Regions from separate parts of the Gordonia sp. PvP123 genome, predicted to be linked through region 2. Evidence: predicted binding sites of a transcription regulator. Region 2 holds the regulator's gene; each other region holds the start of a gene.

Region 1 (3,250 bases), on a different contig from region 2:
CGTACGGCTCCTCGGCCGGGCTGCTGAGGCGGATGAGGCAGAGCTGGCCGATCTTCATCCCGGGCCAGAGCGTGATCGGCAGGTTGGCCACATTGGAGAGTTCGAGGGTGATGTGGCCGGAGAAGCCGGGGTCGATGAAGCCCGCCGTCGAATGCGTGAGCAAGCCGAGCCGGCCGAGCGACGACTTGCCTTCCAGCCGGCCGGCGAGGTCGTCGGGCAGTGAGCACACCTCGAGGGTCGACCCCAGCACGAATTCGCCCGGGTGCAGCACAAAGGGCTCGCCGTCGGCCGGTTCGACCAGCGAGGTGAGTTCGTCTTGGCGCTGCGCGGGGTCGATGTGGGTGTAGCGGGTGTTGTTGAACACCCGGAACAGACCGTCGAGCCGGACGTCGACGCTGGAGGGCTGGACGAGGGCGGGATCGAACGGATCGATGGCGAGGCGCCCGTCAGCGATCTCGGCGCGGATGTCGCGGTCGGAGAGCAGCACGGTGTCGAGGTTATCGAATGGTCAGGGAGGGTCTGCGCCGGTGTCGGTCGGCGCCGATGATCCCCGGTCGTCGGGTGCGGCCGTCCGGCGCTGGCGGACGTCGGCGCGCATCCGGTCGAGGATCGCGTTGGTGCGATGGGCATGGTTGGTCCGCGGCGTCAACGACGGATGCGAGCGGGGCGGGTGCCAGACGGCGCGGCCGGCGTCGACCCCTTCGGTGGCGATGGTGGTGGCCCACTGATCCACCCCGGTGCCGACCACTCGGTTGTGTGGTGGGCAGGCGGTCGCGAGGGTGTCGAGGTCGGTGGAGCCGTGGTGGGCGTCCCACTCGACTACATGATGGATCTCGCAGTCGAACGACGGCCGCGTGCATCCCGGGAAGGTGCAGCCGCCGTCGCGGGCGACCGCGGCGATTCGTTGTGCGCGTGAGGCCAATCGTCTGGACCGTCCGAGATAGAGCACCTCACTGGAGTGGTCCCGGAACACCGCGAGATGATGCTGCGCGTCGGCGGCAAGGTTGATGGCGTCCTTGACGGGTAGGAGGGTTCCGGTCGCGGTCCGTGCCGGGTCGCCGGCCGCGTCGCGCAGCGCCGATTCGGTGATGGAGACGACAAGGTGTGGCGGCAGCCCGTGGTGCGAACCCCCGAGGGCGCCGGCGTCGAGCACGAAACGCAGCATGGCGCGGAACGCGTCATGGTTGCGCTTCTCGGCCGAACGCTCGTCGCGTCCGGCCGCTGCGGCGAGGGCATCGGGGTGCGCGGCTTCGGGGCTCCCCGTGGGCGATTCGGGGTCGGCGGGGTTGTTCATCCCGGGCGCCGCCCACACCGCCAGGACGACGTCGAGCATCGCACGCGTCGTCGGGTCGAGGGTGGCGGTCAGGCGGGACATGAGTTGGGCGTCCTGCGGCCCGAGCTTGAGCCCACGGTTGCGCGCACGATCTCGGTCGTCGGTGATGGTTCCGTCCGGGTCGAGATGGGCCAGGATGCGGGCACCGAGGTCGCGGAGCGCCGACGGGTCGTAGTCGCGGGCGTAGTGCGCGAGAGTCGCTTCGGCAGCGTCCTTCTCGGCGGGGTCGACGTCGGCGGGGATCTTGCGCATCACCTCGATGACGACGTCGACGTGCCGACCCGAGATCTCGCCGTCGGCAACACCTTTCGCTGTCTCGAGGAAACGTGGCTCGAGCGGGACGCCCTGCATGTCGGGGAACTTGCCCAGTGCCCACACGCGGTTCATCAGGCGGGTCGCCTCGCCGCGCCGGTTCAACGCGTGGCACAGGAAATTGGAGACTGTCTGACAGCCCATCTTCCGGTAGGCCGACCGCTCGTCGATGTCGACGATGTGGTCGGTGAACGCCGACAGCATGCGCCGTTCGGCGCGCTCGTGCTGGATCGCGACCTGGAGTAGCTCGGTCTCCGAGCAGTCCGTGGACGTCGTCTCGGCGATCTCGTCCAGCAGCGCATGCAGGCGCTCGTACTGGTCGAGCAGAAGTGGTTGTGGTGCAGATGGCTCGGTTGAAGCCATGATTTCATCCCCCATCATCATGGCTTAACTCGAAACTGTGTTCGAGCCTACCGGGCGGCCGCCGGTAGCGCAACCCTTGTTCATGAGTTGTTCTGCGTCGCAACCGAATCGCATCGGGTCAGTCCGTCCCATCGCCGGCCAGATGTAGCACTTCGTAGCGCCCAGCGCGACGATCCGCGACATCTGCGCGTCCCGACGACCGTCCCGGCCACCGGTTTGCTAGGCTGTCGATCGCGAGTCCAGCACTCGCACGCCGATGTAGTTCAATGGCAGAACATCAGCTTCCCAAGCTGAATACGCGGGTTCGATTCCCGTCATCGGCTCCACCATTCTCGGACGCGATCCACAACCGAGCGGCCACGTGCAATCATCAGACGAACCGGGCCGGCGCCACTGTCGGCCCTCGTCATCCCAGGACGCACACATGCATCTGCCCGCGGTGAGAATTCCGATTCTGGTGCTGTGCATCGGCCTGCTCGTGAGCTGGATGATGCCTCCGCCCGCACAGGCGGCTCCCAACCGGGTGAAGGCCACGTCGACCGGATTAACCCTCGACGGACGCCAGTGGTGGCCATCCGGGTTCGACGCGTACCAGCTGGCCACCGACTGGTCGGTGAACGCCGGGTGCGGAGCGATGGTGGATCTCGACGACTATTTCGCTGTCCTACCCCCGCATTCGCTCACCCGCTTCAATCTGTTCGCTCGACTGGCGGTGAACAAGTACACCCAGCAGTTGGATTTCGGGCCGATGGACGCCGTCTTCGACGCCGCGGCGCGGCACGATCAGATGGTCCTACCGGTCCTGGCCGCCGCCGACGGCGCCTGCGAGAGCGGAGTTTTCAAGGAACGCGACTGGTACCGATCGGGCTGGCGAACGGCCGCCGGAGCGGGCGGACTCACGTTCGAGGAATGGGCGCGGACGGCAGTGAGACGCTGGAAGGCCAGCCCGGCGCTGGCGGGATGGGAATTGGTGGGTGAACCCGAGCCGTCCGTCTGTGGCGATCAGACGTGTGCCTGGCAACAGCGGTCGTGCCCGGTCGACGCCGCGCGCGTACTGCGGTCCTTTTTCGGCAGTGCAGGTGCCATGGTCACCCGACTGCACGGCGGGGCGGTGATCTGGTCCGGCTTCACCGGCGGTGGCCAGTGCGGCACCGCCGGACCCGACTATCAGTACGTCGCGGGCTCCCCGTATCTGGATGTCCTGGACTACCACGACTACGGTGCGGACGGAGTCGCGCTCCC
Region 2 (3,250 bases):
CTCGCTCGCCGTCGCGGCGCTCGAACGGCTGGCGCCGGTCCGCGCGGCGATCGACCGGCACGCCGGATCGCTGGCTGCCGACGACGTCGCCGAGCAGATCGACCATCTCGTGTTCGACGGCTTCGTGGCAGCCACCGCACGGCGGCATCTGGAGAACCTGCCGCGGTACCTCGACGGTGCGCGGGCACGTCTCGAGGCGCTGCCCGCGTCCGCCGCGCGCGACAAGGCCGGCGTCGCGGTCGTCGATCGCGTCGTCGAGCGGTGGGCCCAACGGCTCGAACAGGTCCCTGAGCACCGACGGGCGATCGTCGACGACGAGGCGCAGTGGCTCGTCGAGGAACTACGGGTCGGGTTGTTCGCCGAGCGTCTCGGTACCGCGTTCCCCGTGTCGGAGAAGCGCGTCCTACGAGCTCTGGACCGACTCGGCTGAGACGGGATCGGTGGTGGCGGTCTCGACACGTCCGCCACCGGACGCCGACGACTTCAGATCGTCGATCTCGCGCTGGAAGTCCTCCACCGAGTCGAACGACCGGTACACCGACGCGAACCGCAGGTACGCCACCTCGTCGAGATCACGCAGCGGACCCAGGATCGCGAGACCGACTTCGTTGCTGGGGATCTCGGCCGATCCGCTCGCGCGCACCGTGTCCTCGACCTGCTGGGCGAGTTGCGCGAGTGCGTCCTCGGCGACGTGCCGGCCCTGACAGGCACGACGCACACCGCGCATGACCTTCTCGCGACTGAACGGCTCGGTGACCCCGTTGCGTTTGACCACGGCGAGCACGGCGCTCTCCACCGTGGAGAATCGGCGCCCGCACTCCACACACGAGCGACGCCGTCGGATGGCCTGCCCTTCATCTGCGACACGCGAGTCGATGACCTTGGTGTCGTCGTTCTTGCAGAAGGGGCAGCGCATCGTGTCCTCACGCAGGTCGCGGGACGCTGGAACGCACCGAAACCGTGCGCCCCGCCGCTTCTCGGCCGGCCCCTGTGACATCGAGGATACCGCCCGGCCTCAGCGGTACCGGGGGGTGAGCAGGGGCTGACCCACCTGCAGCGCACTCGACGGCAGATCGTTCATCGCGACGATCTCGTCGATCACGATGTCGCGGGGCATCTCGGGCGCCACCCGGCCGGCGATCGTGCTGAGGGAATCCCCGGCGCGCACGTGGACGACCTCTGCGCTCACCGCGGCGGGCGTCATCGAGTCCGAATAGTTCTGACCGACGACACCGAACACCCACACGACGAACGCGAGGCCGACGCCGGCGAGGACCGCGACGGCGGTGCGGCGACGGCGACGGAACACCGCCGCATCCGGACCGACCGGCCCGCGGCCCCGGGCACCCACCGCGGAGCCGCAGTGCGTGCCGCCGACGCGTGGCGTCAGTGGCGACCCGCCCACCGGACGGTTGCCTGCCGGCCGGTTGTCGACGGGCCGAGAACCGTCGGTCAGCGGGGTCCGGGTCCGGATACGGTCGGCGCGGTCGGTGCGCGCCCGGACGGTGTCGGGACGCTCGGTACGGACGGGAGCGACGAGAGTGGCGGTGCGCATGGTGCCCTCCGGGTGTTCGGTGCGGGATCTTCGGGTGTTCGGGTGTCTGGCATCCGGTGTTCGAACTTCGATCAGATGTTCGATGCACTGATGTTCGAATTTGTAGCACGGCGCACCGACAAAGTCTCGCGACACATCGAACAAATGTTTGAGGTGGAGGTCGCACTCCGCTAGGCTCGGACGCGGCTGAACATCCCCACGGGCCATCTACCAGCACGTTCCGAAGACGAGAGGAACCGAACATGAGTGACACCGGCGATAGGCGCGGCCGAGCGCGGGGAGCCGACGACGAGGCCCCCATCGACGTCGCCGCCGCCGAGGCCTCACTCACCCCGCGCCAGCTCGGGGTCCTGGAAGTCATCCGCCGCTCGGTACGCGAGCGCGGTTACCCGCCGAGCATCCGCGAGATCGGCGACGAGGTCGGCCTGGCCTCGACATCGTCGGTCGCCCACCAGCTACGGACCCTCGAGCGCAAGGGTCTGCTCAAGCGGGATGCGAACCGGCCGCGTGCGGTCAACATCGCGCCGAGCGAATCGCCGTCGCCGGAGACCCCGCCGGCCGGCCGGCTGCCCGAGCCGACCTTCGTGCCGGTCCTCGGCCGGATCGCGGCCGGTGGCCCGATCCTGGCCGAGGAGGCGGTCGAGGACGTGTTCCCGCTTCCTCGCGAGCTGGTCGGCGAGGGCTCGCTCTTCTTGCTGCGCGTCGTGGGCGAGTCGATGATCGACGCCGCCATCTGCGACGGCGACTGGGTCGTCGTGCGGCAGCAGAACGTCGCCGACAACGGCGACATCGTCGCAGCGATGATCGACGGCGAGGCCACCGTGAAGACCTTCAAGCGTCAAGGCGCCAATGTGTGGCTGATGCCGCACAACGAGCTGTTCGATCCCATCCCGGGCAACGACGCCGTGATCCTCGGCAAGGTCGTCACCGTGATGCGGCGAGTCTGACCTCTCCCCCGACCGAACGGTCGAGCACCGCCGCGGCAGCTTCTCGCGCCGCGGCGGGGTCGGACGTGGCCAGCGCGGCGTCGGCGGCGGCGCGGCAGTCCTGCGCGGTCACCTCGCCGAGCCGAGCCCCCACCGCGGCGGCCGCGGCCGGCGCGCTGGACAGCGAGGTCACCCCGAGACCGACGAGCACGCAGGCGAGATTCGGATCGGCAGCCGCCTCACCGCACACCCCGACCGGCTTGCCCTGGCGGACACCCGCTGCGGCGACACCCGCGATCAGGCTGAGCACCGCGGGCTGCCACGGATCGGTCAATCCGGCGAGATCGGCCGACATCCGATCGGCCGCCATCGTGTACTGCGTCAGATCGTTGGTGCCGATCGACACGAAGTCCACCTCGGCGAGCACGGCCTCGGCCAGGATGGCGGCCGCGGGCACCTCGATCATGACCCCGGCGACCAGGCCCCGGCCGCGGACCTCCGCGGCGAAGGCGCGCGCCTCGGACGGCGAGGCGATCATCGGCGCCATGACCCACGGCGCGACGTCGGAACCCGACGCGGCGTGCGCGATCGCGTCGAGCTGGTGGGCTCGGATCTCGGGATGCGCCAGGGCGATTCGATCCCCACGGACACCGAGCGCGGGATTGGATTCGTCTGGGTGGGTCACGAACCTCAAGGGCTTGTCCGAGCCGGCGTCGAGGGTACGGATCACCACCTTCTGGCCGTCGAAGGCATCGAGTACCTCGCGGTA
Region 3 (3,250 bases), on a different contig from region 2:
GTGCGAGGGTGAACCCCGCGACCAGCGCGGCGAGGGCCGCCGGCAGGAGTCGTCGTGTCGCGATCGCGTGTTCGGCGGCCCACCAGGTGAGCAGCGAACCGAGGACGATGATCCCCTCGCTGCGCAGCCCGCTGCAGAACGGCAGCCAGAACGCGGTGAACGTCAGGGCGGCGGCCCAGATCGCCCAGGAACTCCGTCGTACTGCCGGACCGAGGCGGGGTAGGAGCACCCGGCTGAGGACGAACCACGACACGAGCCCGGCGATGAGTTGCGGGATGTGCATCCACAGCACGGACGGTGAGACCGATGACCACGCGGCGAGGAAGCTGTAGTACCAGTCGAACGGAGCCTCGGGGATGCCGTAGAAGCGGTAGTAGTTGGCGAGGTAGCCGAAGCCGTCCGCGGTCCGGCCCATGTTGAGGATGTAGCCGTCGTCGGGTGAACCGGCCCCGAGGACGCTCCAGACCAGCAGGATCGCGGTGACGATCAGGTCGGTGGCCCGGGGTTTCAGCGAATGCCACCAGGAGCGGGTTCGCGCGCCGATCCGCCGGTGGTAGCCGCCGATGCGATCGAGCAGCCCCAGCGCGACGACGGCGACGAGAACGGACAGGGCGGCGAGCGCCATCACCACGATCTTGAGGACCGACGGCGACGATTCGTAGCGGTTGTCGATGGTCACCTGCACGCGGAGGCCGTCGGCGGCGGCGGCGCGAGCCTGCTCCGGGTTCAGGTTGCTGAAGATGCCGTCGACCTGGGGGCGGCGGTCCGGCGGCAGCGTCGTCGACTCGCCGAGCCCGACGAACTCCGCGCCGGGGCCGGTGGGCGCGGAGAAGATGCGCAGTTCCCGGCATCGGTCCAGGTCGGCACGCGCGGCGGTGGCGGCGAGGCTGTTCCGGAAGGTCACGGTGATCGCGGCGTCGGTGGCGGTGACCCACAACGACGACGACTTCGACTTCGGCGCGTTGGTCGGCATGGTCGCCAGGACCACCCCGTCCTCGGCCGATGCCAGCGTCGCGCATGGGATGCGGGCGTCGAGGGTCTGCGGGGTCTGCGCGATGAGCGGGGCCATGACCGATGAGGTGTCGGCGCTCAGGTCCTGTCCGGCGGGCCAGTCGAAACCGGCGTCGACGGCCTTGACGGGCAGCAGTGGGGTGAGGGCGCACAGCACGATGCCTGCGATCCCGGCCACGATCGCCACCCACCGGGCGGTGCCTGCGGAGATCCTGGTTCCCGGCCCCGATGTTGCCGGCCCCGGCGACGACGGTTCTGCGGAATCCTCTGGCGAGGTCGGGGCTGTCACAGGCACGGTGCCTCATCGTAAGCGACGTGCCTCAGGCCACCTAGGGCCCACCCCGCAGCCCTGATCGACGAGGAGCGTCCGGAGCTTGCGGAGGGCGCGTCACCCCCGCTCCCTGAGCTGAGGAGCGTCCGGAGCTTGCGGAGGGCGCGTCACCCCCGCTCCCTGAGGAGCGTCCGGAGCTTGCGGAGGGCGCGTCACCCCCGCCTCCCTGAGGAGCGTCCGGAGCTTGCGGAGGGCGCGTCACCCCCGCCTCCCTGAGGAGCGTCCGGAGCTTGCGGAGGGCGCGTCACGAAGGGTCCCGCCCGCGCGACAGCTCAGATCGTGCCCGCGGGGCGGAGCCTACCAGCAACCACCGACAATCTTCAGTGGCGACTAGGCGGCGGAAAAAATCTGTCGGACAACACATTTCGCTCTGCCGACTGCCCGCCTTTCGTGTACAGTCGAACGTACATTCGTAGCAACTGTTCTCGGGGGGGAGGTGGCCGTCATGGCCGACGCCACGCACGTCGACGATTCGGTGGCGCCGCAACCGCGTGCCGTCGAGCTGGTGACAGAGTTGCATGCGATCCTCGATGAGTTGCAGACTGTGGACTTGTCGCCGTGTACCGATACCGAGTTGGCTGACGTGGCAGCCGATACCGAACGTGCCATCGCACGCCTGACCGTCGCCGGTGACCGGCAGATCGATCAGGTCGAGGCCCGCGATCTGCCCCGCAAGTCCGGCTGCCGAACCCTCATGCAGTTCATGACCCACCGGCTGCGGGTCTCCAACCCGGTGCGGCGTCGTAAGCAGATGGACGCCACCGCCACCCGCACCAGCCTCGGCGGCGAGGTCCTACCGCCCGAACACCCCTGCCTCGCTGAGGCGTTCGCTGCGGGAGCGGTTGGCTCTGCACACGTGCAGGCCGCCCTCGATGTCCTCGACCAGATCCCCCACGCCGTCGAGCATGATGTGAAAGTCGCTGCCGAGCGTCAGATGGCCGAGATCGCCGCCGACCACACACCCGCCGACATCACCCAACTCGGCGCGCGGCTCCTCGCTCACCTCGACCCCGACGGCACCCTCACCGACGACACCGACCAGAAACGGCGCCGCAACCTGTGGATCGGACGCCAACGCGCCGACGGCACCGCCAAGATCTCCGGCACCCTCACCCCCGAACTCGCCGCCCGGCTCACGATGATGTTCGCCGTCTGGGGCAAACCCGGACTCAACAACCCCGACGACCCCAACTCACCGTCCGGACCGGCCGGCACCGCCGACCCCGACGCCCTCGCGCTCGCAGCCGACCGTGACCAACGCACCCCCGCCCAGACAAATCACGACGCCCTCGACGCCGCACTCACCGCTGGCTTTTCAGACGGGATTCTCGGAACGTCGCACCGCGGCCTGCCCGCCCATCTGATCATCAAAGCCGATCTGGGCGACCTGATCCGCGAAGCCGGGCTCGCCACCACCGCCACCGGCACCCTGCTCCCCATCCCCGACCTGATCGCGATGGCCGGCGACGTGCAGCCGTGGTTGGCGATCTTCAAAGACGCCACCGCGGTGCCGCTGTACTTCGGTAGGGGCAAGCGTCTGGCCACCCGCGAACAACGTCTCGTCTCCTTCGCCCGCCCCGACGGGGAAGTGTGCTCGGCACCCGGCTGCGAGCAGCCCGCCACCCAGGTCGAACTCCACCACGCCCAGAAAGACTGGGCCAAAGGTGGTTTGACCGACATCGACGACCTCGCACCCGCCTGCCCGCGGCACAACCGAATGGTCGGCGACCAACCCGGCCAGTACACCACCCGAATCGAACGGTCCGGACCCGACGAAGGCCGCTGCATCTGGCGACTCAACGCCGAACCCGGCGCGCCACCCAACCCCGAACAGATCAACCGCCGACCCGACATACCCCGGCGGTTCGCACAACATCTGAACACCGTGCGCAACGAGATCCACGGACC
Region 4 (3,250 bases), on a different contig from region 2:
GTTCCACGCGGCCGAGTCCCAGATCTCGAGGTGGTCGAAACTGCCGAACACCACGCACTCCTTCGTCAGCCCCGCGTAGACACGATGGTCGGCGGACAGGCTGATCCTGCCCTGACCATCTGGTCGTTGTTCTTCCGAACCGGCGAAGAAGGTTCGCTGGAAGGCACGCAGATCGGGATCGTTTCGGGATGCCTCGACGATCCGAGCGGCGATCGCATCGAACTCCTCGGTCCGGTACACCGACAAGCTGTGATCTTGGCCTTTGGTGACCACTACCCCTCCTGCCAGTGCGTCGCGGAACTTGGCGGGCAGCGTGAGCCGCCCCTTGTCGTCCAACTTGGGCGTGTAGGTACCGACGAATCGCACGGACACGTCGACACCTCCTGCCCACCGGATTCTGCGCCGTCCTGCGCCTCACCCGGTGATGCCACAGTACCCCACTTTCCACCACTTTCCACCCCACACGCCCCCTGATTCACCCCACCTCAGCAAATATGCAGTTCAGAGACATTGATTCGAGTGTCGCGAAGCCTGCCTCGGCGCGTCGCGAGAAGGAATCTCGACGCGAGCGGCGTGACAAGAGGTGTTTGTGATGCGAGAGAGGCTTGAATGACGAGGCGAAACCGATGGGTGGGGCATAGTGGGGCGCCCCGGTGGGGGGAAGTGGGGATCGCCGGTGGGGTGAAGTGGGGACACCGTCGACTGGGCGTCCGATCCCGTCGACCGTGCGTCCGATCCCGTCGACTGTGCGTCACGCAGTGTTTCGGAACTCACAGGAGGCGAACGGCAGCACGAAAAGAGCCGCGTGCCCGAAGGCACGCGGCTCTCTCTATGCAGTTGTGTCGCGGGGTCGGTCAGCCGATCGACGAACGCGGAGTCGCGATCAGCGGATCACTCTTGCTCGAACCGGCGATTGAATCGCTCCTCCATACGTTCGGACAGCTTGCGCTTGCCGCCGGACGACCCGGATTGCTTCTTGCCGGCCCTGGGGGCCGACGAACCGGACTCGGCGGTGCCGCTGCTGTCTCCCCAGAGAGCGAAGAGACCGGCCCCGAACATCACCAGGAAGCCCAGCAGGCTCACTATCGGGAATCCGCCGATGCTGATGTCGACGATGAGTCCGCCGACCAGCATCACCAGGCCGACGACGAAGATCGCCGCCGCCTGCAAGCGACGACGACCGCTCGACCTCCCCAGACGTCGACGCTTGACACTGGACGCAAACTTGGGGTCTTCCGCGTACAGCGCGCTCTCGATTTGTTCGAGCATGCGTTGCTCGTGCTCCGAAAGTGGCACCGACCCTCCTTCTCACTGATCCGCGACGCCGACGAAGGTCACCCGCGACCGGAAAGGCGTCTGCGCCTATATCGTCCCATGATACGAGGTGAAACCGACCGCGACCACCATTACTCGCCGTTGCGGATGACCGGCCGGTGCGAGATACGGCAAAGTGTGGCCCGATTCACGCTGTCGCGCCGATCTGCGGGGCCTCGAAACCGAGTTTTCCTTGCTCGTAGGCGATGACCATCGTCTCGACCTGGCGCAGGAAGTCGAGGACGAGCAGACGCATTCCGGCCACGCTGTCGGGGTCGACCGTGCGGATGATGCCGGACTCGATCTTCATCCGCACCGGCGAGAGCGCCGCGAACCGGGCTGCGATCGACGCCAGCTCAGGTGCGACCATGCCGATGCGCGTCCACGCGTTCGATGTCGACGTCCTGCGCCGGACCGTGCCGATCGGCTCGTGGACGGCCAGGGCCGCACCCGATGCGCGGAGGGCGACCAGATACAGCTGTCGAAAACGTTCGGCACCGTCGTCGACACCGTCAGCATTGTCGAGGAGCAGGTGTGCGCGCTCGAGGAGATCGCGGGCGCGGCCGACCATCACCGGATCGACGGGTGCCCCGTGGGTGAGAGCTGTGGCGCTGCGACTCCTGGCCATGCCGTCCTCCTCCTCGTGCGTGTGGTCGTTGTGTCCGGCGGCAGACGCTTCCCTCGTCCGCCGCCGGACCGTGTCGTGGATGAACGCGAACAGCTTGCGGAGGCACATTCATCGAACATCCGTTCGACACGTTCAATATAGCTAGCCCGGCGTCGGTGTTCAAGACATCTGTGACCCGAAACCACCGCCGGCCTGTACAACGCCACCACCCGCGACCCGATTCCTGCCGAGTGTGCATCATCGATAGGACAATTCCCGGAAGTGTCCGGCGCCGGTATCCACCCCAGAGGGCGGTGCGCCGGCGGTGATGCCGGGCGACTCATACGCGGTGACGACAACACAGAGCCGACGACACAAAGAACGACGACGAGGAGAACGGGAGTCCGTTGACGATCCGCCTGGTGAGCCTGACCGGCCAGGACGCCCGGGCCTGGCTCGAGCCCGCACTGGAGATCTACGTGACCGCGATGAACTATCCGCGCGGTACCGAGATCCACCGCGCCGGGCTCTGGCGTGAGCACATCGGCCGGCCCGGATGGCGCGCGGTGGGAGCGGTCGAGACCGTGAGTCCCTACGAGGCGCGGACCATGCCTGCCGCGCGCCGTCGGGTGGGTCCGCCGGTCGGCATCGGGCCCGACGACCTGCTGGTCGGCATCGCCTACGGATACACGGGCGCGACCGGCCAATGGTGGAACCAGCAGCTGCGACTCGGACTCCGTCAGACCGGCCGGCCGCCCGAGACGATCGAGGCGATCGCCCGCGACTACTTCGAACTCACCGAATTGCACGTGCACCCCACCGCCCAGGGACGAGGAATCGGCCAGTGGCTGCTCGCGCGGCTTCTCGCCGACCGGCCCGAACGTCACGTACTCCTCTCGACCCCGGAGATCCCTGCCGAGGACAATCGGGCGTGGTCGCTGTACCGGCGGATGGGCTTCACCGACGTCCTGCGTCATTTCACCTTCACCGGCGACCCCCGTCCGTTCGCCTTCCTCGGACGGCCGCTCCCCCTCGAACTACAACCGCCGACCGCGGCCCGCCGCGCCGAAGCCGGGAGCTGACATGCACGGAACCCGGCGCGACGCCGTCATCATCGGCGGGGGCCACAACGGGCTGATCGCCGCGGCCTATCTGGCTCAGGCCGGACGGGAGGTGGAGGTCCTCGAGCGGGACGAGATCCCCGGCGGCGCCGTCTCGACCGTCGAACGGTTCCCCGGGCACCGGGTCGACCGCGGGTCGTCGTCGCACCTGATGATCCGTCACTCCCCCGTCCTCGACGACCTCGAGCTGGCCGCACACGGTCTGCGG

The links. Region 2 encodes LexA, which represses DNA repair genes until DNA is damaged. Its sites were predicted from a motif close to CGAACANNTGTTCG; they were not measured.
Region 1: a site for LexA is predicted at 2,039-2,052, ahead of ABIC25_RS12865 (HNH endonuclease signature motif containing protein). Genes of this name have one in related genera too.
Region 3: a site for LexA is predicted at 1,742-1,755, ahead of ABIC25_RS12040 (HNH endonuclease signature motif containing protein). Genes of this name have one in related genera too.
Region 4: a site for LexA is predicted at 2,055-2,068, ahead of ABIC25_RS19890 (SAV_6107 family HEPN domain-containing protein). Genes of this name have one in related genera too.

The regions. Positions count from the first base shown of each region.
Region 1 covers NZ_JBEPPN010000006.1:74,257-77,506, forward strand. Annotated here, with positions in the region: gene dcd (dCTP deaminase) at 1-487, opposite strand, end outside; gene ABIC25_RS12865 (HNH endonuclease signature motif containing protein) at 509-2,008, opposite strand; tRNA gene ABIC25_RS12870 (tRNA-Gly) at 2,261-2,334, shown strand; gene ABIC25_RS12875 (beta-mannosidase) at 2,433-3,250, shown strand, end outside.
Region 2 covers NZ_JBEPPN010000001.1:343,117-346,366, forward strand. Annotated here, with positions in the region: gene hrpA (ATP-dependent RNA helicase HrpA) at 1-430, shown strand, start outside; gene nrdR (transcriptional regulator NrdR) at 404-916, opposite strand; gene ABIC25_RS01545 (LysM peptidoglycan-binding domain-containing protein) at 1,016-1,555, opposite strand; gene lexA (transcriptional repressor LexA) at 1,798-2,502, shown strand; gene ABIC25_RS01555 (phosphoenolpyruvate--protein phosphotransferase) at 2,480-3,250, opposite strand, start outside.
Region 3 covers NZ_JBEPPN010000005.1:360,027-363,276, reverse strand. Annotated here, with positions in the region: gene ABIC25_RS12045 (arabinosyltransferase domain-containing protein) at 1-1,306, opposite strand, end outside; gene ABIC25_RS12040 (HNH endonuclease signature motif containing protein) at 1,788-3,250, shown strand, end outside.
Region 4 covers NZ_JBEPPN010000010.1:145,484-148,733, forward strand. Annotated here, with positions in the region: gene mraZ (division/cell wall cluster transcriptional repressor MraZ) at 1-372, opposite strand, end outside; gene ABIC25_RS19885 (SCO2097 family morphological protein) at 892-1,296, opposite strand; gene ABIC25_RS19890 (SAV_6107 family HEPN domain-containing protein) at 1,463-1,942, opposite strand; gene ABIC25_RS19895 (GNAT family N-acetyltransferase) at 2,329-3,003, shown strand; gene ABIC25_RS19900 (phytoene desaturase family protein) at 3,005-3,250, shown strand, end outside.